Regions from separate parts of the Bacillus sp. CGMCC 1.16607 genome, predicted to be linked through region 2. Evidence: predicted binding sites of a transcription regulator. Region 2 holds the regulator's gene; each other region holds the start of a gene.

Region 1 (8,580 bases), on a different contig from region 2:
CTGACAGCAATTTTATTTATTGCTTCGATTTTTCTTTTGCTGAAATAAAATAATCTCTGGCTTAGATCACAGAGATTATTTTATATATAATCGATTCGTTTTTAATACTTATATAAATGATGTATTACATTTGGTTAATGCTTAAATGACTAGTATTTCTATTTTTTTCACACTTAACAATTAATTTTCTCTTCTAGTTTACATAATAAAATTATCGGAATCTTTTCTTTATCAATTTAATTATTCATTTCTTTAACTTCTGCAGCAACTAGCTGCCAATCGCCTTTTTTGTATTTCCAGGTAGATTCAACTAACGCGATTGTATCAGACTTTGAAGTTCCACAAATTCTCTGGGTACATTTAAGTAAATTTCCATTACCTTCAGTTGAAATAGGTTTTATCTCTCCGGTTGGTGAAATCATTAGTTCGAACGGTTCATTTAATTTACTATTTTGATACATGCCAAGTGAATCATATTTTTCTTTTCTATTTATCAGATCAAAGACTAAGTGCTTATTAGTCGCAGGAATAGAAATTTTCGCCTTGTATTCATCAGTAAATTGACCATCAATTTCTAATAGATCTGGTACATTTATTTTATTAATTTTAAAATCTTTTGCTGAATAAAGATACTGATTTCCTTCTTCCCCACTTTGAACAGTAGGTAAACTTATGAATACATCCTTTATTCGATCATGATTTAAATCAATTAAATAAATTTTAGGTTCTACCCCGTATTCTAGTTCTTCTTTGATGACCTTGTTATTGGAAAGTTTGATGGTAAGTTGAAATTCCTTAAAAATATCATTATCTTGGAATGGTACGCCTTTAATGATGATTTTTTCAGATATTCCATCGCCAGTAATATCTTCATTTCTTTCAATTAGTAAAACTTTCTTTGGAACGGTCTTTGTGGCGTATACCCCAGTAGATAGTGCGAGTAGTAAAATGGTAGTCAACTGAATTAGCACTGCCTTTCTCATTTCGTGTCCTCCAGATATAGTGTCATATTTTTAGTATCACCAAAAATGGAAAGTTCATATCAGATTAGAAAAAAACCTCCCATATAATAATGGGAGGCTTAAACAAAATCATATTATTCTACATTTCAGTTTTACTATTTTCGTTTTCCACTAGCCATATTTCTTTTACTGGACCACTTTCAGTTTCATCTATTAGGAATGACCCATTGGAATAACGATCATTGAATCTGATTTCAGAAATCTCTGTACTTTCGATCGTTCCTTTTTCGGATTGAATATAGACTAAATTACCTTCATTTGCGAAAACAAACCCAATAACACGATGTGGATTAGATTTTAGCTCACGGAGGATTACAACGCCTCGTTTTGCTCTTGTCGCACGTTCAAATTCGGATATTTTCATTCTCTTGATGGCACCCCGTTGAGTCGCAATGACCAAGGACTTTTGTTCAGAAGAAGAAATGATTTTTCCTCCTACAACGAAATCTCCATCTTTCAAATTAATTCCCTTCACTCCGGCTGCACGTGCTCCGACTATATTTACTTCTTCTTCATGGAACCATAGTGCATAGCCCAAAGAAGTTGTTAGAAATACTTCTTTCGTTCCATCTGTTAAATGAACATCAATCGCTTCGTCATCGTCTTTTAAATTAACGGCAACTAAAGGCTTGGAGTAACGTTGTGCCTTATATTGATTTAACTCCGTCTTTTTGACCATACCATTTTTCGTAATAAATAATAAATAAGCTGGACTTTCAAAATCTTTAATGGCAATCGCTTTGATGATGTATTCATCACGATCAATTTGGATAATGTTTGCTACATGCTGACCAAGATCTTTCCAACGAATATCAGGCAGCTCATGTACTGGGCAGTATAAGTAGTTACCTTTGTTCGTAAACAAAAGTACAACATCCGTAGTATTGGTTTCAAGCTTTTCCAATAATCGATCGGAATCCTTCATGCCAAAATCTTGCCCGTTTGAGGCAGCGTAAGATCTTTGGCTAGTACGTTTAACATATCCTTCTTTCGTAACAGTAACGATTACTTCTTCATTCGGTACCATGACCTCAAGATTAATTTTAATATCTTCAATTTCAGCTTCTACCTTGGAACGTCTATCGTCTGAGTATTTCTTCTTTACTTCTTTCAGGTCTTTTTTTATGACTGATAAAAGCTTTGATTCACTATTCAAAATAGCCATTAATTCTTCTATTTTCTTAGCTAATTCTTCAGCTTCTTGTTGTAAAGCAGTAATATCTGTGTTCGTTAAACGGTAGAGCTGTAATGAAACAATCGCTTCTGACTGTGGTTCTGTGAACATAAATTTGGCAATCAAATTGTCCTTTGCATCTCTTTTATCCTTAGAAGCTCTAATAGTCGTAATCACTTCGTCTAGAATAGATAGAGCCTTCATTAAACCTTCAACAATATGTTGTCGTTCACTTGCTTTTCTTAGTTCAAACTGGGACCTTCTCGTCACGACTTCGCGCTGGTGATCGATATAAGCACTTAAGAGCTCACGAAGCCCCATTAGCATCGGGCGTTTATGATTGATGGCTACCATATTAAAATTATATGTGACTTGAAGATCACTATTTTTAAATAGGTAATTAAGGACCCCTTCTGCATGAGCATCCTTCTTTAATTCAATCACAATACGAAGGCCTGTCCGATCCGTTTCATCTCGAATTTCTGAAATACCTTCCAGTTTACGGTCAAGACGGAATTCATCTATTTTTTTAACTAAATTTGCTTTATTAACTTCGTATGGGATTTCAGTAATGACAATTTGTTGTTTGCCACCACGTATATCTTCAATCTCTGTTTTGGAACGAACAATGATTTTTCCTTTACCAGTCTCATAGGCTTTTTTAATACCTTCTACGCCTTGGATGATTCCGCCAGTTGGAAAATCAGGTCCTTTAATGACAGTCATCAAATCTTCAACGGAGGCATTTGGCTGATCCATCTTCATGATGACAGCATCGATAACTTCACCAAGATGATGTGGTGGGATATCTGTAGCATACCCTGCAGATATTCCTGTAGAACCGTTAACTAATAAGTTTGGATACATGGCTGGTAAAACTGTCGGTTCTTTTGAGGTATCATCGAAATTGGGAATAAAGTCAACAGTTTCTTTTTCGATATCTCTAAGTAGTTCGCCTGCGATAGCAGAAAGTCGTGCTTCTGTATAACGCATCGCTGCTGGAGGATCTCCATCAACACTGCCATTATTTCCATGCATTTGAATCAAGAGATTTCGAACTTTCCACTCCTGACTCATACGTACCATGGCTTCATATACGGAAGAATCACCATGAGGATGATAATTACCGATAACATTACCGACTGTTTTTGCTGATTTTCTAAATCCTTTTTCCTGTGTGTTTCCATCGACGTGCATCGCATATAAAATTCGACGTTGTACAGGTTTTAAGCCATCACGTGCATCTGGAAGTGCACGTTCCTGGATAATATATTTACTATAGCGACCAAATCGGTCCCCTAACACATCTTCAAGAGGGAGATCCCGAAATTTTTCCCCTAAACTCATGCTTCAGAATCCTCCTCAATTACGGTGATATTTTCATTTTCAAGTATATTACTATCTTCTTCTAATCCAAAGGCTACATTGGACTCAATCCATTTTCGGCGTGGCTCAACTTTGTCACCCATTAAAGTAGTGACACGGCGCTCAGCACGAGCAGCATCGTCGATTCGAACTCGAATTAATGTTCTAGTCTCAGGGTCCATCGTCGTATCCCAAAGCTGATCGGCATTCATCTCACCAAGTCCCTTGTAACGTTGAAGAATATAGCCTTTTCCGACTTTCTTTATCGATGACTGCAAATCATCCTCGCTCCAAGCGTACTCAATGACTTCTTTCTTGCCTGTCCCTTTACTTACTTTGTAAAGTGGAGGTAAGGCAATATAGACTCTACCCGCTTCAATTAATGGTTTCATGTATCGATAGAAGAAGGTTAGTAATAGAACTTGGATATGAGCACCATCCGTATCCGCATCGGTCATAATAATAACTTTGTCGTAATTAATATCTTCAATACTAAAATCGGATCCAACACCTGCGCCAATTGCGTGAATAATAGTATTGATTTCTTCGTTTTTAAAAATATCTGCGAGCTTTGCTTTTTCTGTATTAATTACTTTTCCTCGCAATGGTAAGATCGCTTGAAATCTACGGTCACGTCCTTGTTTAGCAGATCCTCCAGCAGAGTCACCCTCTACCAAATATAATTCGTTTTTCTGTGGATTTCTAGATTGAGCAGGAGTTAACTTTCCTGACAATACGGCATCAGAGCGTTTCCGCTTCTTCCCGCTTCTAGCTTCTTCCCGGGCTTTCCTAGCAGCTTCACGTGCTTGAAATGCCTTAATAGATTTGCGAATGATTAGAGAACTTATATCTGGATTCTCTTCTAAAAAATAAGATAAATGCTCGGAAACAACGGCATCCACAGAAGATCTCGCTTCACTTGTACCTAGTTTCCCTTTTGTTTGTCCCTCAAACTGGAGCATCTCCTCAGGAATTCTAACGGAAATAATGGCGGAAAGACCTTCCCGTATATCTGAACCATCAAGGTTTTTATCTTTCTCTTTTAGCAATGATACTTTACGGGAATATTCATTGATTATTCTTGTTAATGCCGTTTTAGCCCCTGCTTCATGTGTTCCTCCATCTTTTGTACGAACATTATTTACGAAGGATAGAACATTTTCTGAATAACCGTCGTTATATTGAAAAGCAAAATCAACCTCAATTCCATTTTGTACACCTTCAAAGCTTACAACAGGGTGGAGCTCATCTTTTTCTTCGTTTAGGTATTCGACAAATGCCTCTATTCCGTTTTCATAATGATAAACCTCTTGTAAATCATGACGTTCATCTATCAATTCAATTTTTAAACCCTTTAAGAGAAAGGCAGATTCTCTTAACCGTTCACAAAGGATTTCATAATTATAAGTGGTAGTTGAAAAGATTTGGGGATCAGGTTTAAAGTGAATCGTTGTACCTGTTTGATTTGTCTTACCTATTTTTTCAAGTGTTGTGACTGGTTTTCCACCATGCTCAAAACGCTGTTCGTATACAAAACCATCACGTCTAATTTTAACCGTTAACCATTCAGATAAAGCATTAACGACCGATGCACCTACACCGTGCAATCCACCACTCGTTTTATAACCGCCTTGTCCAAATTTTCCACCTGCATGCAAAATGGTGAAAATAACTTCTGGCGTTGGCTTCCCAATTTTATGCATTCCCGTAGGCATACCACGGCCACGATCGACAACGCTAATCGAATTATCTTTATGAATTTTTACGGTAATATGATTTCCGTAACCACCCAATGCTTCGTCCACGGCATTGTCCACTATTTCATAAACAAGGTGATGAAGTCCTCTTGAGTCTGTACTACCTATATACATTCCTGGTCGTTTTCTTACGGCTTCAAGGCCTTCGAGCACTTGAATGGCATCATCATTATATTCAAATGCTTGTTGGTTTTTTGCCACTAGTATACCCCTTTCAAGTTTAAAGCTTATCTCTTTTTTAGATGATCAAATGTGTGTCATTATACTTCGCTAATGTATTCGCGAAAATACTCTAAATTCCTTTAATAAGTTTTATATGGTAAATCGAACGATTGTTCGTCATTCTTATTTTAACACAGTTTAACCAATGTCTACCGTTTATTTTAGCGATTTATTGCCGTTTGGCAAATGTCTTTTTAGTAATTTATCGATTTAATAAAAAACATAGGTCCAAAGAACCTATGTTTTCACAAACTATTTAGTTAAGGCATGCTCCACTTTGATACATCGATCCATGACAACTGTATAGCCCTTATCCTTTAAAAATTGATACGCCTCTTCATTTGCTACACCTTGTTGTGCCCAGAACACATCAGCATCGATCTCATCGTACTCTTTTGCCACATCCATTAAAAATTCAGAACGACGGAAAACATTTACAATATCGACATGACCCTGTATCTCTTTTAATGAAGCAACAGCCTTTACTCCTAATACTTGATCAACCGTTGGATTCACTGGGATGATTTCATAACCTGCCTTTTGCATCGCTTCTGATACCATGTAGGAAGTTCTTACCGGATTATCACTTAATCCTACAACTGCAATACGTTTGGATTTTTTTAATAATACACCTAATTCTTCTCGTGAAGGATTGATAATGCTCATTAAATTACACCCCTTTGCTCATCTTGTTAATTAATCTTACCTTGTTTAGGGAAAAAATGACTAATAATTTGCCTCGGTTGATGTACGACGATTATTTTTTTGTGTAATTTTTATCATCTTGGTGTAAAGCGGTCCAAGCTGTATTGTCTGCGAAAAACCTAGACCAGCTTGCCACTCCTGCCAATTGATATTTCCCTACTAATTCTGAACGTTTTTTTAGTGATAATTCATCTTCAAGCCATACTTTATAAGTGGAATTCTCAGCTTTAACAAATAATTCAGCATAATTTTGACCTGTTGAAGAATCATAAATGGGTTTAATGCCGTTTTCATTAAGCCATTCTTTAGCCTTCGTCATGGAGATTGCTTTAGATGACACTTCCACTTTACCATCAGCTAAAACTTGCTCTTTCCAAAGTCTTGTATAAAGTGGTACACCGAGTATCAGCCGTTCGTTAGGGACAACAGCTAGCAAATTTTCGATATTTTTTTCAACCCACGGGAAACTAGCTACGCTTCCCGCTACAGGAGAGGAACCCCAATGTTCATCATAAGCCATAACTATTAAGTAATCGACCACCTTACCAAGCTTTTCACGTTCATAAAAAACAGACCAGTTTTCACTCGTGGAAATGAATGTGATGTCCATGGAGACAGTTAGCCCGGCTTCATGTAATAATGGTGTTGCTTCTCTGACAAATTGAGTTATAAATGGACCATCCTCAACGTTTACATTTTCAATATCGATATTAATTCCGTTTAAATGATACATTTGACTGTAATGAAGTAACTGGCGTATCATTTTTTGCCTTGTTTCATAATCTTTGAAAGCTAAATGTGTCATTTCTGGTTCAAAGGCGTTCGAAAAAAGTCCCCACACCTGGTAGTTTTTTGATTTAGCCCATTTCACATAATCCAATGAACCAAGATTTTTAATATTTCCTTCTCCATCTTCGAGTTCAAACCATGTGGGAGAAACGACATTAATTCCTGGCATTTCTGGTAATTGACTTGTATCTGGATTTCGATTGTACACAGCTTCCCATGTTAAACGAATCGGTCCTTTAATCGGCAACAGATTTGCCGTTTTTTCTTCTTTCGTAATAACAATTTGATCTTGCTGCCCTTTCTTAATTAATTCTTTATGAAGATAGCCAGCCGTCCCATCTTCTTTTCGAACGAAAAGGTATTCTTCTTTCTCCCCTTCAATATAAATCTTTTCATTATTTTTTATATTCGCCGTATAAGCTGATTGTAAGGTTGCATCTGTACGTAAACGCAGCTTTTCCTCATGAACTTCTTTTTTCCCAACTGTACCATTGGTCAATTCTTCCCCGTCTGTTTGAATCCAAATCGCATTCGTTCCATCTAACTTTTTATATTGAATAGGATAATAGGCAAGTAATGGTTCAAGGGCAACATAAAGCTCACCATTGGATGATTGAATAGCTGGAAAATGGAGTTTAACCGGTTTTTCATTCACATAGTAAGTTAATGACTCAGTTGGCATTTGAATCACTTTATTTTGTGTAGTAATAATAATAGAATTCGATTTTTCATCGAAAATAATCGACTCATCGAGCTGCTCTTTGATAAAGCTAATTGGGATGAAAACTGTTTCACCATCTATTAGAGCATTTCCATTCTGCCTATTTTGAAAAAGAATAGGATTTTCCCCTTGGAAGTAGTCAGCTTTTTCTTTCGAGGCAAATGGATACAAGAGTAATAGAATCGAAGAGACGATCATGACCATAGCTAGGATCAATCCAGTAACAATCCATTTAATAGGTGTGGTTTTCTTTTTGTAATATTCAACTCTTGACATGTGATTTCTCCTCTCTACTATTATCCTACTACATTATTTGGAAAAGAAAAGTAAGATTTATTGGAAAGATGTGAAAACTTCCTTTGGAGTTATAGCTTATAGCGTTAAATTAATGGTACAATAATAAGACCAATTTTTTGAAGGGAAGAATATATATACATGTACATAATCGTAATCCTTTTAGCGTATTTGCTCGGCTCCATTCCTTCTGGTCTTATCGTTGGTAAATGGTTTTACGGAAAAGATATTCGGGAGCATGGTAGTGGAAATTTAGGCGGCACTAACACCTTCCGTACATTAGGAATAAAGGCAGGAATTGTTGTAACCGTTGCTGATATTTTAAAGGGAACATTAGCTGCTGCTTTGCCTTTATTATTAGATGTTGAATTACATGCACTCATTGCTGGAATCATAGCCGTGGTCGGCCATATGTATCCAGTCTTTGCTAATTTCCGTGGAGGCAAAGCTGTTGCAACCTCTGGGGGAGTTCTTCTATTTTATGCACCTACGATGTTTGTCATTATGCTAATTATTTTCTTGGTATGTTTG
Region 2 (8,580 bases):
AAGATTACTATGGCCAAGAACAAACTGTACATAAACTACTAGAAGAACTGAAAATACAACAAATTCCTCAGTTAACAGTATATAATAAGAGAGATCTTCAGCATTCGGATTTTGTTGCATCAGCAGAAACAGAGTCCATTTTAATCAGCGCCTTCAATCAAGAAGATATAGCTAAATTAAAGCGAAAGATTGAAGAGGTAGTGATTGGAATGATGGAGCCATACTTTGTGAATGTACCTTCGACTGAAGGTAAATTACTTGCTCATTTAAAGAATGAATCCATTCTTAGGGAACTATCTTATGATGAGGACCTAGATACATATAAATGTAAAGGATTTGCCTTAGTGGATCATCAAATTAGTGGACAATTATTAAAATATAAAGTTTAGATTGGAGTTACAGCATGTTTCAACATTTAAAAAATGGAGGGCTACTTCAGCCTCTTGTAACAGACATTGAAAAACAAATTCAATCCATTCATCATGAAATTGATAAAAGAATTGACGCTAATCAATTTCGAGTATTAAAAAGTTTTCAAAATCATAAAGTAAGCGATTCACATTTCATCCCTACAACCGGTTATGGCTATGATGACAATGGACGAGATACGTTAGAAAAAATATATGCAGAGGTTTTTGGTGGAGAAGCTGGTTTAGTTAGACCACAAATCATTTCTGGGACACATGCAATCAGTATTGCTTTATTTGGGGTGTTAAGACCTGGAGATGAGCTATTGTATATTACAGGTAAGCCCTATGATACGCTTGAAGAAATAGTAGGTATTCGTGGAACGGGTGTCGGCTCATTGAAGGAATACAATATTTCGTATCAAAGTGTTGAGCTCACTGATAAAGGCGGAGTAGATTTTAATGAAGTGGCAAAAAAAATAAAGCCGAACACGAAAATGATCGGTATTCAGCGATCGAAAGGGTATGCAACAAGGCCTTCTTTTACCATCGAGGAAATAAAAGAAATGATAGCTTTTGTCAAAGAAATCAAGCCTGAAATGATCGTGTTTGTTGATAATTGCTACGGGGAATTTGTTGAGGATTTAGAGCCTTGTCATGTAGGTGCAGATTTAATAGCAGGATCTCTTATAAAAAACCCAGGGGGTGGAATCGCTAAAACAGGAGGCTACATTGTCGGAAAGAAAGAATGGGTCGAAGCATGTTCCTATCGGATGACATCACCTGGTATCGGAGCGGAAGCAGGCGCATCTCTATATAGTCTTCAAGAAATGTACCAAGGCTTCTTCCTTGCCCCTCACGTTGTAGGTCAGGCATTGAAAGGAGCTGTATTCACTGCAGCGATTCTTGAAAAATTAGGTATGAACTCACATCCAAAATGGAATGCAAAGCGAACAGATCTGATTCAATCCGTACAATTTGATGATCGAGATAAAATGGTCGCATTTTGCCAAGCAATTCAATTTGCTTCTCCAATAAATTCTCATGTCACTCCTTATCCGAGCTATATGCCTGGATATGAGGATGATGTGATCATGGCAGCTGGGACATTTATACAAGGTGCCAGCATTGAATTGACTGCTGATGGTCCGACAAGACCTCCTTATGTAGCGTATGTCCAAGGAGGATTAACCTATTCTCACGTTAAAATGGCTATTTGTATTGCGTTAGATCGATTAATTGAAAATGGGTTAATAACCATACATGAAAAAAGACAACTATAATAGTTGTCTTTTTTCATTTTTTTGAGATTTGAAATGTCTTAAAAAATTTCCATGTTAGAAAACCTAACATCATATTGACACTTTTTATAACATGACATATACTAATAATATAAAAATCTAAAGGAGATTAGTCATGAGCGAAAAGGAAATCCGTCGTTCGATGCCATTGTTTCCAATCGGGACTGTAATGCAATTAACCGATTTAACGGCAAGACAAATCCGATATTATGAAGAACATAAGTTAATATCTCCTGCAAGAACAGATGGGAATAGACGACTTTTTTGTTTAAATGATATTGATAAACTCCTTGAAATAAAAGATCTAATTGATCAAGGTGTAAATATGGCGGGGATTAAAAAACTATTTGCCGTTCAGGAGCACCATGAATTATCACAAGAAGTGAAGAAAGAAGTAGAAAAAGTAAAAAGAGAACTTTCTAATGAGGAATTGCGGAAAATCTTACGTAAAGAACTCATGCAAGCAGGACGTTTTAACCAGTCATCACCTCGAAAGGGTGAGATGGGTCGATTTTTTCATTAATTTTAGGAGGAATCTACATGGCGAAGTTTACAAGAGAAGACATTAAGCGATTAGCAGGGGAAAGTAATGTTAAATTTGTACGTTTACAATTTACTGATATTCTAGGAACAATCAAAAACGTAGAAATACCAATTAGTCAATTAGATAAAGCGTTAGACAACAAAATGATGTTCGACGGATCTTCAATTGAAGGTTTCGTACGCATTGAAGAGTCAGACATGTATTTATTCCCTGATCTCGACACTTGGGTAGTTTTCCCGTGGACTGCAGAAAAAGGAAAAGTAGCACGTTTAATCTGTGATATTCACAATGCAGATGGGACTCCTTTTGGTGGAGACCCAAGAAACAATTTAAAACGCATTTTAAAGGAAATGAATGATCTAGGCTTTACGGATTTCAACCTAGGACCTGAGCCAGAGTTCTTTCTATTTAAATTAGATGAAAAGGGTGAACCAACCCTAGAATTGAATGATAATGGAGGCTATTTTGATTTAGCGCCAACAGACCTTGGCGAAAATTGCCGTCGTGACATCGTATTAGAACTAGAAGAAATGGGTTTTGAAGTCGAAGCTTCTCACCATGAAGTAGCACCTGGTCAGCATGAAATCGATTTTAAATATGCTGATGCATTAAAAGCTTGTGACGACATCCAAACATTTAAATTAGTTGTTAAAACAATTGCACGAAAACACGGATTACATGCAACCTTTATGCCAAAACCGTTATATGGAGTAGCAGGTTCTGGAATGCACTGCAACCTTTCTCTTTTTAATAATGGAGAAAATGCTTTCTATGACCCTAGCGCAGATTTACAAATGAGTGAAACAGCAAAACAATTTATCGCAGGTATTTTAACTCATGCGCAAAACTTTACAGCAGTTACAAATCCGACAGTTAACTCATATAAGCGTTTAGTACCAGGTTATGAGGCACCATGTTATGTAGCGTGGTCTGCACAAAACCGTTCTCCATTAATTCGTATTCCAGCATCACGCGGAATGAGTACGCGGGTTGAGGTTCGAAGTGTAGATCCAGCAGCGAATCCATATCTTGCTATGGCGGTTCTTTTAAAAGCAGGATTAGATGGAATTAAAAACAAATTAACACCTCCAGCACCTGTGGATAGAAATATTTATGTAATGACTCCTGAAGAACGTGCAGAATCAGGTATTACTGATTTGCCTGCAACATTAGCAGAAGCTTTAACAAAAATGAAAGCAGACGAGGTAATTACTTCCGCACTAGGTCAACATATTCTTGAACACTTTGTTGAAGCGAAAGAAATTGAGTGGGATATTTTTAGAACGACCGTTCACCAATGGGAACGCGATCAATATATGAATATGTATTAAAAAATAAAGACCGGATTCTGATATGTTAATTTCAGAATCTGGTCTTTATCAATTGATAAAACATCACAGATTTAACTTACTCTCTTATTCTTTATTATTTGCATTTGTTGTAAATAAGAGATAGATAAATATGAATAATGATAGCAGACTTAAGGCGCCGTTTAAGATAACCTCAAATATAGTTCCATTCACCATATTGCTGAAGGTGCCGCTAGAAAAAAGGAAAAATAAAATTAGCCAGAAAAACTTTTTGTATTGATTGTAATAAAGTCGTATCATCTTAATCACCTTAATTATGATTAAATTCTACTAGTGAACATTTCTGAATACGCCAACTACTTTACCTAATATGGAGACGTTTTGAAGTAGGATAGGTTCTAAAGACGAATTTTCAGGTTGTAGGCGGAAATAGTCTTTTTCTTTAAAAAACCTCTTGACTGTAGCTTCATCTTCATCGGTCATAGCAACAACGATATCTCCATTGTTGGCAGTTGGTTGCTGTCTAACAACTACATAGTCCCCATCTAATATTCCTGCTTCTATCATGCTATCTCCCATAATTTCCAACATAAAAACATTTTCGTCAGCTGGTGCAAAACTTGCTGGAAGTGGAAAATATTCCTCGACATTTTCAATCGCGGTAATAGGAAGTCCTGCTGTTACTTTTCCAATCACAGGGACTGTGATGACATTTTGCATAGGTATAGTAGAGGTTTCTAAATCCAGTATTTCGATTGCTCTCGGTTTAGTCGGGTCTCTTCTTATTAAACCCTTTGATTCAAGTCGTGCTAAATGTCCATGTACAGTCGAACTAGAAGCAAGACCTACTGCTTCTCCAATCTCTCGTACAGACGGAGGATAACCTTTTGCGCGAACTTCATCTTTAATAAAGGCCAGTATATCTTGTTGGCGCTTGGATAACTTTGTCATAATAACGCACCTCATGTCAATTTGTTAGTTCGATTATAGCATGTATTACCAATTAATACAAACATAAGTTCGTTAATGTGTTGACAACAAACAAATGTTCGTAATATAATCGATTTGAGGAAAATAAGAACATATATTCTATAAGAGGTGTTAGTTTATGAAGCAAATTTGGACAAAACATACATACACGATTTTATTAATTAGTATAAGCTGTTTTACTGCTTTATTTTTAAGCTTTAAATCTGATTTAAAGGAAGAGCAGAATATGATCATTACGATTAACCATGGTGATACACTTTGGGACATTGCAGGTCGTTATTCAACTGTAAGTGGATTGTCAAATAAGCAATTTGTCAACTGGATGCTTACTCATAATGAGTTGGATGAAAGAAAGCTAACCCCAGGTGAACAAGTTGTTTTACCAATTAAGAATTTTCCAAGTGGATCAACTAATGAAATAGCCAGTGCAATAGGTGAATAAAAAATGAAAGCGATTATTTATTGTAGAGTTAGTACGAATAAAGTAACCCAAGAAACTTCACTTAAAAGACAAGAGGAAGAATTAATTAAATTAGCAGAAATTCAAGGCTATGAAATTGTTTCTATTATTAGAGACCAAGCAAGCGGATATGAACTTGAAAGGGAAGGAATAATAGAAGTATTACGATTAATAAAAGAAGATTCAATCGGTGCACTTCTGATACAAGATGAAACTCGTCTTGGGCGTGGAAATACAAAGATCGCTTTATTACATTGTATTAGAAAAGAAAATGTAAAATTACTTTCGGTTTCTCATCAAGGGGAATTGCAACTATCAGAAGCAGATTCCATGGTATTACAAATTGTTGGAATTGTAGAAGAATATCAGCGGAAAATTCATAATTTGAAAATTAAAAGAGGAATGAAACGAGCTGTTCAAAACGGCTTTGAACCTAAGAGGAATTTGAAAAACCAGGGATTGCATGCTGGTCGTGAAAAAATTGAAGTGCCAATAGAAGAAATTGTACGATTACGGAAAAATAATTTAACTTTCACTGAAATAGCGGCAACTTTAAGAGGATTTGGCCATAACGTTTCTAAAGCCACTGTTCATAGAAGATATCAGGATTATATAGACTCGATAGAAGGATAGATCGTTTGCCTTGTCAAAAAGCTTTTTTTTTAGTAATATCATGTAGTAATTTTAATGATGGTTACTGTTATGATATTTAGAAAGAAAGATGGGTTGAGTATGCTTCCGAATGAACGGATTGATCGCATCAATGAATTGGCAAGAAAAGCGAAAACAACTGGGTTAACAGAACTTGAAGCGAAGGAGCAGTCAAGGCTTCGCAGGGAATATCTTGAACAATTTCGTTCTTCCATGCTAAAAACTTTAACAGGTGTAAAGATCATTGATCCTAAAGGTGATGATGTAACACCAGATAAAATTAAAAAGTTAAAATCGAATACTCCTTTGCACTAGTAGTACACGGTTTTGTCTTTTATCCAACTCACACATACTTAAGCCATCTTTGTGACAAAATATTTACAAAGTGGCTTTTTTTGCTATTTAAGTATTCGTTTGGTTGTATTAATAGTATGGACACATTAATATTAATATTGAAAATTAAAATCTATAGTTAATCTACTTTGAAGGGAATGTATTTTATGTTTGAAAAGATTGATGCTCTTTCCGTAGCTTCCATACGTACTTTATCGATTGATGCAATTGAAAAAGCGAATTCAGGTCATCCGGGAATGCCGATGGGTGCAGCTCCAATGGCTTATACATTATGGACTCGTTTTATGAATCATAATCCAAAAAATCCAAATTGGTTCAATCGTGATCGTTTTGTTTTATCGGCAGGTCATGGGTCCATGCTGCTATATAGTTTATTACATTTATCTGGTTACGATTTATCAATGGATGATATAAAGAATTTCCGTCAATGGGGAAGTAAAACTCCAGGGCATCCAGAATTTAGACATACTGCTGGTGTAGAAGCTACTACAGGGCCATTAGGCCAAGGTATCGCGATGGCTGTTGGTATGGCAATGGCTGAGCGTCATGTTGCTGCTGTATATAATAAAGAGAGTTATGAATTAATTAATCATTATACATATAGTATTTGCGGAGATGGTGACTTAATGGAGGGTGTATCCGCAGAGGCGGCATCACTAGCAGGTCATCTTAAACTTGGTCGATTAGTAGTGTTATACGATTCAAATGATATTTCATTAGATGGGGATTTGTCTCAGTCATTCTCGGAAAGTGTTGCTGACCGATTCAAATCCTATGGATGGCAATATATAAAAGTAGAAGATGGAAATAATTTAGAAGAAATAGCGCAAGCGCTAGAAGAGGCGAAACAGGACTTAAATCGTCCAACAATGATCGAAGTAAAAACGGTAATTGGCTACGGTTCCCCTAATATGTCTGGAAAATCAGATGTACATGGTAAGCCGTTAGGTGCAGATGAATTGAAATTAACGAAAGAAGCTTATCAATGGACCTTCGAAGAGGATTTCCATATTCCACAAGAAGTATATGACTATTTTAAAGAGAAAGTTGTAGAAAATGGTCAGAACAAGGAAAAAGAGTGGAATGAATTATTTGAACAGTACAAAGAGAAATTCCCAGAACTAGGTTTACAGCTTGAAATGGCCCTAAATCAAGAGCTACCTGCAGGGTGGGATAAAGATATTCCCGTCTATACAGAAGGGAAAAGCTTAGCAAGTCGTGCTTCATCTGCTGAGGTAATAAATGGGATGGCAAAAAATTTACCTTCTCTGTTTGGCGGCTCGGCTGACCTTGCTGGATCGAACAATACAACTATTAAAGGGTCAAATGATTTCTTACCAAATACATACGAAGGTCGTAATATTTGGTTTGGTGTTCGTGAATTCGCAATGGGTGCTGCGTTAAATGGTATGGCATTACATGGTGGATTAAAAGTGTTTGGTGGAACATTCTTTGTGTTTTCAGATTATTTGCGCCCTGCGATTCGATTGGCAGCTTTAATGGGTTTACCTGTTACCTATGTATTTACACATGATAGTATCGCAGTAGGTGAAGATGGCCCTACACATGAACCGATTGAACAGTTACCAGCTTTACGTGCAATGCCTAATTTATCTGTCATTCGTCCAGCTGACGGTAATGAAACAGCTGCGGCTTGGAAGATTGCTATGGAATCAACCGATAAACCTACAGCTTTAGTTTTAACGAGACAGAATCTTCCAACATTACCCAATACTGATAGAAATGCCTATGATGGGGTATCCAAAGGTGCTTATGTGATTTCACCTGCTAGTAAGGAAACGGCTGATGCATTATTACTTGCTACTGGTTCTGAGGTTAATTTAGCTGTTGAAGCCCAAAAAGCACTACAAGCTGAAGGGATCGATGTAGCTGTCGTGAGTATGCCATCATGGGATCGTTTTGATAAACAATCTAAAGAATATAAGGAAAGCGTTCTTCCGAAAATAGTTAAAAAACGACTTGGTATTGAAATGGCTGCATCTTTAGGATGGCATAAATACACTGGTGATGAAGGAGATGTTCTTGCCATCGATCAATTTGGTGCCTCTGCTCCAGGTGGGATTGTTATGAAAGAATACGGATTTTCAGTTGAAAATGTCATCACGCGAGTTAAAACTTTATTACAAAATTAAAGCAAAAAGCGAACTAGATTATGAACTGCACCCTAATTGTTAGACACAACTAACAATTGGAGGTGCAGTTTTTTATGACGAAATATTCCTTAGAAACAAAATTAGCCGCAGTGGAAGCTTATATTAATGGTGTAGAATCGTTGAGAGACATAGCTCAAAAGTACAATGTTGGAGTCATAATGTTACAAGTTTGGGTCACAAAGTTTCGTAAACATGGGATAGATGCATTTCAAAATAAATATACAAGGTATTCAATTGGGTGTGGCCCCTAATATCCTTAATCGTAATTTCAAGTCTAAAAAACCAAATGAGAAATGGGTTACGGACATTACAGAGTTTAAATTGTTTGGAGAAAAGCTATATTTATCTCCAATTTTAGATTTGTATAATGGTGAAATAATTACATATAC
Region 3 (8,580 bases), 490 kb from region 2:
CAGGCGAAATCGATAAATGGATTGTTTTACATCACCAACCATAAAGAGATTGCCAGACGCTTCTTGTGCTTTTGAAACCTGTCTTAGGATTGTCTCTTGAACCATGTTTACGTCTTGATACTCGTCGACAAGTACTTCTTTATAATGTCTCTGGTATGATAATGCAACCTCCGAGGGTTGAAATTGGCCATAAGACGTTTGATTTGTTAAAATTTGCAAACACATATGTTCTAGGTCGGCAAAGTCAACTAATCCCTTTTCTCTTTTTGTAAAAGAGAATTTGACTGAAAATTTTCTAACTAAGTCCATCAATGTTTCAATATGAGTTTGCATTTCCTTCATATCTTTCAGAAAACTTTCGGGTCTTCTTGAAAAAAGCTCATCCTTTAATTCATTAACGATTTTTTTAACCTTATCACGAATTTTTTGGGATTTTTCGACTAATCCCTTATCAAAATCTTCGCCACGACATATGGCGATTTTTTCAAATGAATAGGTTTGCATAGCTTCGTATAATGTTGACCATGATTCATTTTTCGCCTGTATAAGGGTGTCAATTAATTGAATATCTTCTGTGAAGGTCACCGCTCTTGGATAGGGACCTGCGGGTAATTTAGTTAACTCCATTCCTTGATTCAATAAATCCTTTGCACCTTCAAGTTGAATACTAATCTCGAATAATAAGGTTTGCATAAATGGTAAATCCTCAAGAGGTGTTTCCATATTAACATCATACATTGATGCAACTTTTAGCAAATATTGTTCTGGTGAAGGATTGGCATTAGCAAAATCATACAATTCGCTTATAATATCTTGTAAGGCTAAATCACTTCGATCATTACTAAACATATCGACTAATTGATAAAAGGATTCATTACCTTCTTTTCCGTACTCGTCCTCAAATAATTCATCTAGTACTTCATCTCGGATAAGCTGTACTTCTGTATCATTTCCAATCCGAAAACCAGGATCAATATCAATTAAATAATAATTTTTCCTAATCACTTCTAGACAAAAAGAATGTAGTGTAGAAATGGAAGCCCGGTTCAATAAAGTTAATTGTTTTCTTAAATGTGTAGATTTTGGATTATCATTTATCGCTTTTTCTAATGCTTCGCCAATACGATGTCGCATTTCTGCGGCAGAAGCATTCGTAAAAGTTACTACCAATAATTCATCTACATTCGTAGGTTCATCTGTCGAAATAATTTTTTGAATGATTCTTTCGACTAATACGGCAGTTTTTCCAGATCCAGCAGCTGCAGCCACTAAAATGTCCTGATTTTTTGCAAAAATTGCCTTCCATTGGTCATCTGTCCATGTCACTGTTTCAGGCTTTATTGGAATAAACCGATTAGACATTACTTTCTCCCCCCTTTACTAAACCTTGCAATACCTTTTCCTTCGATTGAGGCATGAGAAGTCGATAGTCATTGGATTCGATTGACTGATCAAAATGACATACTGGTTTAAATGAACAAAACGTACATGGAGTTTTATCTTTCAATTTATATGGCGCAATCTTTACATTGCCTTCCACGAGTTCATTCCCTGTGTTAACGTACATATTTCTAACATGGCCTCTTAATAAATCAAATTCTTCTTTTGTGGCGACTTTAGAGGCTTTGGATAATGTTCCGTTTTTGTTCATTCCAGCAGCAATGATTTTTGATGCACCAACATCGATACCCTCATCCATTAATCGAAGTACCTCTGGCTCAGCTAACAGCAGTCCATTCATTTTAAACCTTTTAAAAATTTCTGCTTCAATTTGATCTATTGATAATGACTTTTTCGATTGAACCATTGGGTTATGAACATGGAAATAAAGAACGCCGGCAGGTAAAGCTTGGGCTTCTACTAGTTTGCTTGAATGTGTAATAACGATATCTAAATAAGTTAACATTTGTAGTGCAAGTCCGTAGTAAACCTCCTGCAATTGAACATCCTTTGCACTTGATTTATAATCAACAACTCTTAAATAAATATCGTCTTGGTTAGTCGCTTGGTCGATTCGATCAATTCGTCCTACAAGAGACATATTGCGACCATTGTTCAATTCAAATTGTAAAGCTGGTAACTCTCCTTTTGGACCAAATCCTAGTTCTAGACCGATTGGAGAAAAACCACTTGCTTTAGCATGCTCACTTAAGACGAAAGAGGCTCTACTTATGATTTGTTCTAGCTTCCGCTTAATATAATGATGTCGATTAGAGCTTAATAGAATTTCATTTTGCAGTCTAGGTGCCAGAGCATCCATTGCTTGCTTTGCTAATTTTTCACAATCAGACCGATTCATTTGAGCCCATGATTTTTTTTCCTCAATTATTGTATTGGATATATATTTGAGTGCCGCATGAAAAAGCTCGCCAATATCTGGAGCCTCAAGTCTGAAAATCTGCCTTTCCTTCAATTGGAGCCCGTATTGTGCATAATGCGAGAAAGGACAGCTATGAAATAGCTCCATCCTCGAAACACTAGCTTGTATTTGTTCCCCGTACAATTCTTTTGTTAAATCTGTTGAAATTTGTACTGTTTGATTGGTGTAAAATAGACTTGATAATACTTTTACAGTTGGCTGTTTCCAAGCTTCATTTTCAAGATAATAATGATAAACATCCCACCATAAATCATAGATAGGATAATTCCTTTTCTTTAATTGTAGCTGTGCAGTTAAATGGCTTAAGGTCGTTTTTTTGTTGGCTGCATACTCCAACTGTTCTTTTTCCTGAAGTTCGTTTGTATCAGTGACGAAATAATGTTCTTCATGGTTCGGAAACAATTCTTTTATTCGATTAATGAATGGAGAAGGCACTAAGCCTTTTCCCTCTTCGTTTGCTAACGGATAAGTTAAATAAAGAATTTCAGATGGAAGTGTAAAGGCTTTGTAAGCAAGAAATTGTTCATCAAGAAGCTTTAATCGACTGCTTGGGCCAATTTTTAAGCCATTATAAATCAATTGTTCACGATCATCATCTGCTAAAATTCCTTCATCCGAAAACTTGGCAGGAAATACGCCATCATTTAAACCGATGACAAAAGTAGCTTTCATTTCCGAGAGCCTTGACTTCTCTAAATCTGCCACGATAACTTGGTCTAGTGCCGGTGGTACAAGTGAAAATCTTAATGTTTCCAGACCTGCATCTAAAATAGTCGCAAATTGTTTTAAACTAAGCTCTTCTTCTGATAGCATTTCAACATATTCGTCTAGAAGATCAATGATTGCATTCCATGCTTGGTCATGTTCTCGAGCTTGAACGAGATTTCCTTTCGACTCTTCTAGAAGTTTCCACTCTTCTAACTTTGCAGGTATATCTAACTCTTCTAAAAATAAAAATAAAGCCTCACAATACTCTCTTGTCTTCAAAGATTTATTTAATCTTCTAGATAATCTTAAAATTGGAGCAGTAATTTTTAGTCTAATTTCATTCAGTTCTATTTCAAGACGTTTTTCCTCATTGGTTTGAATAGTCGATTCAAATTCAATTCCTTTATATTTCCGATAAATCCATCGTTCTTTTTTACTCCATTGCTTTCCTTGGATTCCATAGGCTAATACGTAATTTTCCAATTTATCTGCTTGCTGACGTAGTATATTTCTGTTTTCTTTTAATGGATATAATAATTCTGTTTTGATGGCTCTAAAGGTTGGTTCATAACGCCAATTGGAATAAAGTATTTCTAATGTAGAACGAATGAACTCTATTAGAGGATGGTGGAGCATCGTTCTCTTTTGATCAATAAAGTAAGGAATATTATAATCTTCAAAAACCGTTTCTAGCATTTCACGATACTCATTTCCATTTCTTATTAAAACGGAAACTTCCCGATATCGGTTACCTGTTGTTTTACTTACAAACTCTCTAATTTTTCTTGCTACACCCTCAACTTCAGCACGGCGGTTTACAGCTTGTCCTATATGAATATGGGATTTTTGATCATACTTTATAGCTGGTCTTGTATCGAAATGTGTTTCAAGATGCCTCAGAGAATCATTGGTCCATCTTTTTTGTTCTAAAAAAGGGATGGCTTTTTCTATTTCTACTCCTTCTGTATGGGCGATTTCATAAATTGTTTGACAAGTCTCACCTGATAATCGAAAAAGATGAAGTTCATCTGGTGATTGTTGATAAAATGGTTCATCTAAAGTGAGAGCAATAGTGACCCGTTTACAATTTTTCATGAGTGCCGCAATAATCATATATTCCTGTGGTGTAAAACTGTTAAAACCATCAATATACACTTCAGCATTTTTAATATAAGAGGATGATGGTGCTTTTTCTGTCAAGAGCCGAAAATAATCCTCTGAATCTACATATTTTTGCTGCAATGATTGTTCGAAGTTTTCATAAATGAGCTCAAGATCATGTAATTTATCTTGTAGGACTCTTGAAGTACTTTCACCAGTTTGTATAAGTGCTTCACGTTTCATTTTCAATTCATTCGGCTGTACACAATATCGCTTGAATTCCGTTAGCATTTGTTCCAATTGCTCAATAAATCCATTTTTATCTGCAGCTTTATCAAATATTTTCAGTTCAGTCTTTTCTTCCTCAATAATCTTTCGGATCAACATATTTAAACCAACACTTGTTAAGTGCTGTCTACTAATTCCACCTGTTTCTTGTAGCACTCTCCACGCTAATCGTGTAAAGCTAAATACTTGTGCACGAATCATTCCATTTATATCTTCACCTGAAATGAGGCGGTATTCAGATAAAAAGGTCATTTGGTCGGGTACTAAATAAATAATAGGATTGCCTTCTGGTTCTTCCATTAACTTGCTCTTTATTTCATTTAGAGAATAAGTTGTTTTTCCACTTCCAGAGCGACCATATAATAAGCGTACTGACATATTTTCGCCTCCTTAAGACATTTTCTATTTATTATTTTATCATAAACCAAATACGAATACACGTTCGTCATTTATCAAAATTAAAAAGCGCATTATATACGCTTTTTTATTATTCCTGCATTATTTTTCTTTGATCAGATCTTCTATTTAATCTTCCTTCTATCCTTTTACCAACGAACCAGAGAACGAATATGATACCAACTACGATTCCTGTTCGAATTGGTTGAGTAATCAATGAGCGAATATCATAACCAATGAAACTGATTGTAAAAATCATCACCATTTTCCCGATCAATACAGCTAACATGTATTGAGCGAACCTCATTTTTGATAATCCAGCTACAATATTGACAATGGCGGATGGAGTAAATGGAAAGCACAGTAATAAGAATAATGGTCCGAAACCATGCTGCTCAATCCAAATCATTAATTTTTGAACCTTAGAATGCCTTTGTAAAAAGGAAAAGGCTCGTTTCTGACCAAACTTTCGGATTAGAAGAAACACAAGTAATGCCCCTGCACATGCGCCAATCCAGGAGAATAAAAAACCGCCCCAAAGCCCGAATGCACTTGCATTTGCCATGACAAATAAAACTAAAGGTAAGAAAGGGAGAAACGCTTCAAGCATAGGTAAAAATATTCCCGGCAGTGGTCCCAATGCTCGATACTCTTGGATTAAGCTCATAATATTCTCTAGTGTAAACCACTCTTTTAACGTTGCAAAATCCATCTTGTTTCTCCCTTGAAATTAAAATGCAATCTAGTTAAAGCTTGTCCGTTATGGTTGTTGAATAAACTCATGAAGAGCCTTTTGATTCGCTTCCTTATCAATTGCTAGGACTTCTCCAACTCCTGAAATACGTTCTGGCGAAAAGCTACCTTCCGCTGGAATTCTAAATGTCTTTATTTCCCCACGATTTCCCGATAAAAAATCTTTACCCATGAATAAGATATCTGTCGTTTTTAAGTTCATATTTATAAATGGTTTTACCACACCGACAAGCTTTGGCAGTTTGTGAATTTTTTGAATACTTGTCAATTGATCTGCTACCTCTTTTACTACCTTTTGCTGCCTTTCAACTCGACCAAAATCTCCAATTGCATCATTACGGTATCGAACATACCCTAATAAATGCTTACCATCTAAATACTGTTCACCAGGTTCGATATTTACCCCTATATGATCTGATTTGTCCATTTTCTTTTCTACATCCACCTTTACCCCTTCAGGGAAGGCTTCATCAACCACACGCTCAAATCCTTGAAAATCAATAATGGCGTAATATTGTAAATCAATATCAAAATTTTCTTTAATCGTTTGTCTTAATAAATCTGGCCCTCCAAAAGCAAAGGCGGTATTAATTCTATTTTGACCATGACCAGGAATATCTACATATGTGTCTCGCATGATCGATGTCACTTTAAAAGTACCTTTATCCTCGTGATAATGAGCGATCATAATCGTATCTGATCTTGATGGTCCTTTTTCCCTTGCATCGCTGCCTAAAAGTAATACATTCGTTCCTCCAAACTGATCTTTATCACCATGAAATTCAAATTTAGTTTGTTCTGGTACATTTTTATCGTTACTGGATTTCTCAATCCCCTGTTTGTATTGGAAATAAGAATAAGCGAAAATGCCTCCAATTAGGAGTAATAATATAAATAAAATTCCTCTCAGCTTCTTTTTCTTTTTCCTTTTTTTCTTATGTTTCTCAGATCTCATCTTTAACCCGTCCATTCATCAAACTTTTCGTTTTTGCTTAGTATTGATTGTCTACTTAATAAGGATACTTTTCCTCTATATTAAAGTACAGGAAAAGCTGATGAAAATACAGTAAAAACCTCTTCACGCGGAAGAGGTTTTTAAATTATTGTTTATTTTTTGACTTTATGCTTCATTTGTTTCGAAATATTTTTCCACTGTTTCTTCTCATCTGATTGAGCTTTTTTATCAACTTTTCGATCAAGATAGGCTAATTCTTTTAATAGCTTTTTATAACTATGAAGCCTTTCTACTGGCAGCTCACCATTTTCAATTGCTTCACGAACGGCACAGCCTGGTTCCTTTTCATGTTTACAATCACGGAAACGACAATTATCGGTTAGACCTTCAATATCAGAAAAACTTTCTGATACCCCATCATTACTCTCCCAAAGCTGCAATTCCCTCATTCCTGGTGTATCTATCAACACCGATCCATTTGGCAAAAGAATCATTTCACGGTGTGTTGTTGTATGCTTCCCTTTATCATCACCTGTTCGAATTTCCTGGACGGTTTGCTTTTCTTCTCCAAGTAGAATATTTGTAATTGTTGATTTCCCTACACCTGAAGATCCTAATAGGGCAACAGTCTTTCCGGGTTGAAGAAATTCCTGAAGCTTATCGATACCATCATTTTCTAAAGCACTGATTGCAATAATTGGAACTCCTAAAGCAACGGATTCTACCTCCATTACCTTTTCAGCAATATTTTCGCAAAGGTCTGCTTTACTCAATATAATGACAGGGTTCGCCCCACTCTCCCAAGTGAGAAGCAAGTAACGTTCAAGTCTTCGTAAATTTAAATCCTCATTTAAGGAATTTACTAAAAAGATCGTATCCACATTGGCTGCAACAATCTGTTCCTCTGTGACTCTCCCTGCTGACTTTCTAGAAAATTTACTCATTCGAGGGAGGATTGCATGAATCGTTCCTCGATTTTCATTTATTCTTTCTTGAAGAACAACCCAATCCCCAACAGCTGGATAATCTTCTCTCCCAAAAGATACATATGAAAACTTACCTGAAACTTCACATAGTGGCTCTCCATTTTCTGTCCAAACCCGATACATTCTTTTATGCTCGAGAGCTACTCTTCCTATCGTAAATCCTTGCTCAATATACGGGGCAAACATTTCTTTTACTTGTTGGTTCATACCGATTAAATTTAAATTCAATTTTGTTCCTCCAATTTTTAGAAAAGCGAAAGGTGCCTGCTTATCGGCGACAAGCAAAAGACGAGCCGTCAAGAAGGTTGTTCTTTAACCTTCTTGACGGATTGGCTTTTGACCTCGAGCCGATGGTGCCTGTAGCTAGACAATTTCAACTTCATTTTTTTCCATAACAAAAAACCATAGGCACACATAGCCCATGGTTTTAAGTAAGCATAAAGAAATGAAGGAATAAATAAACATTCTAAAGGAATAATTATTTCTCCAAACTGTTCTAAATAACTTTATAAACCGTACTTGTGGGCTATGCAACGATATTCAACAATGAGAGTTAATCCAATTAAATTTGTCATTACACGTCACCCACCTTTCAATTAGTTGATTTTAGTATATGCTAGTTTTTTTAAAATGTAAACCTAATTTATTTATTTTTTTAAAAATTGAGACATACTCTTATTTATTTTTCAATCAAATAAGTGAGTGCTTCGCTTTTTCCTGTTTTCTTCATACTCATCCCTTTTTTCTAATGCCGTCAAGAACTTTGGAGTGTGAAGATAGAAGTAGGTTTTTCTTTCCATTTCACTCATTCTTTGTGCTAATTTTGTCCTTAAATGAGCTGTTCGAATGAGTTGATTATTAAATGATCTAGCTGAAATAGGAAGCCCGAAAGTTTCCTTATTACGGAATGTAACATGTGTAATATTAGAGTCTGAACGACGATGGTGTAAAACATGTTCGTGTGATACCCAAATACACTCGGGACGAACAGAAGAAGTAGTTGGAAAGAAATA

What was found. The regulator LexA, encoded in region 2, represses DNA repair genes until DNA is damaged. The targets are predictions, from matches to a motif close to CGAACATATGTTCG.
Region 1: a site for LexA is predicted at 5,644-5,657, ahead of parE (DNA topoisomerase IV subunit B). Genes of this name have one in related genera too.
Region 3: a site for LexA is predicted at 4,909-4,922, ahead of addB (helicase-exonuclease AddAB subunit AddB). Genes of this name have one in related genera too.

The regions. Positions count from the first base shown of each region.
Region 1 is NZ_JBHUJX010000012.1:244,313-252,892, reverse strand. It holds gene ACFSO7_RS08445 (hypothetical protein) at 237-983, opposite strand; gene parC (DNA topoisomerase IV subunit A) at 1,102-3,543, opposite strand; gene parE (DNA topoisomerase IV subunit B) at 3,540-5,519, opposite strand; gene ACFSO7_RS08430 (CoA-binding protein) at 5,793-6,206, opposite strand; gene ACFSO7_RS08425 (glycosyl hydrolase family 18 protein) at 6,298-8,031, opposite strand; gene plsY (glycerol-3-phosphate 1-O-acyltransferase PlsY) at 8,191-8,580, shown strand, end outside.
Region 2 is NZ_JBHUJX010000008.1:727,489-736,068, forward strand. It holds gene hflX (GTPase HflX) at 1-389, shown strand, start outside; gene ACFSO7_RS06505 (methionine gamma-lyase family protein) at 404-1,690, shown strand; gene ACFSO7_RS06510 (MerR family transcriptional regulator) at 1,824-2,231, shown strand; gene glnA (type I glutamate--ammonia ligase) at 2,249-3,583, shown strand; gene lexA (transcriptional repressor LexA) at 3,893-4,513, opposite strand; gene yneA (cell division suppressor protein YneA) at 4,671-4,994, shown strand; gene ACFSO7_RS06530 (YneB family resolvase-like protein) at 4,998-5,645, shown strand; gene ACFSO7_RS06535 (DUF896 domain-containing protein) at 5,745-5,978, shown strand; gene tkt (transketolase) at 6,164-8,170, shown strand; gene ACFSO7_RS06545 (helix-turn-helix domain-containing protein) at 8,245-8,442, shown strand; partial or broken gene ACFSO7_RS06550 (IS3 family transposase) at 8,432-8,580, shown strand, end outside.
Region 3 is NZ_JBHUJX010000008.1:234,354-242,933, reverse strand. It holds gene addA (helicase-exonuclease AddAB subunit AddA) at 1-1,362, opposite strand, end outside; gene addB (helicase-exonuclease AddAB subunit AddB) at 1,355-4,855, opposite strand; gene ACFSO7_RS03985 (TVP38/TMEM64 family protein) at 4,965-5,585, opposite strand; gene ACFSO7_RS03980 (LCP family protein) at 5,634-6,581, opposite strand; gene rsgA (ribosome small subunit-dependent GTPase A) at 6,734-7,795, opposite strand; gene ACFSO7_RS03970 (competence protein ComK) at 8,254-8,580, opposite strand, start outside.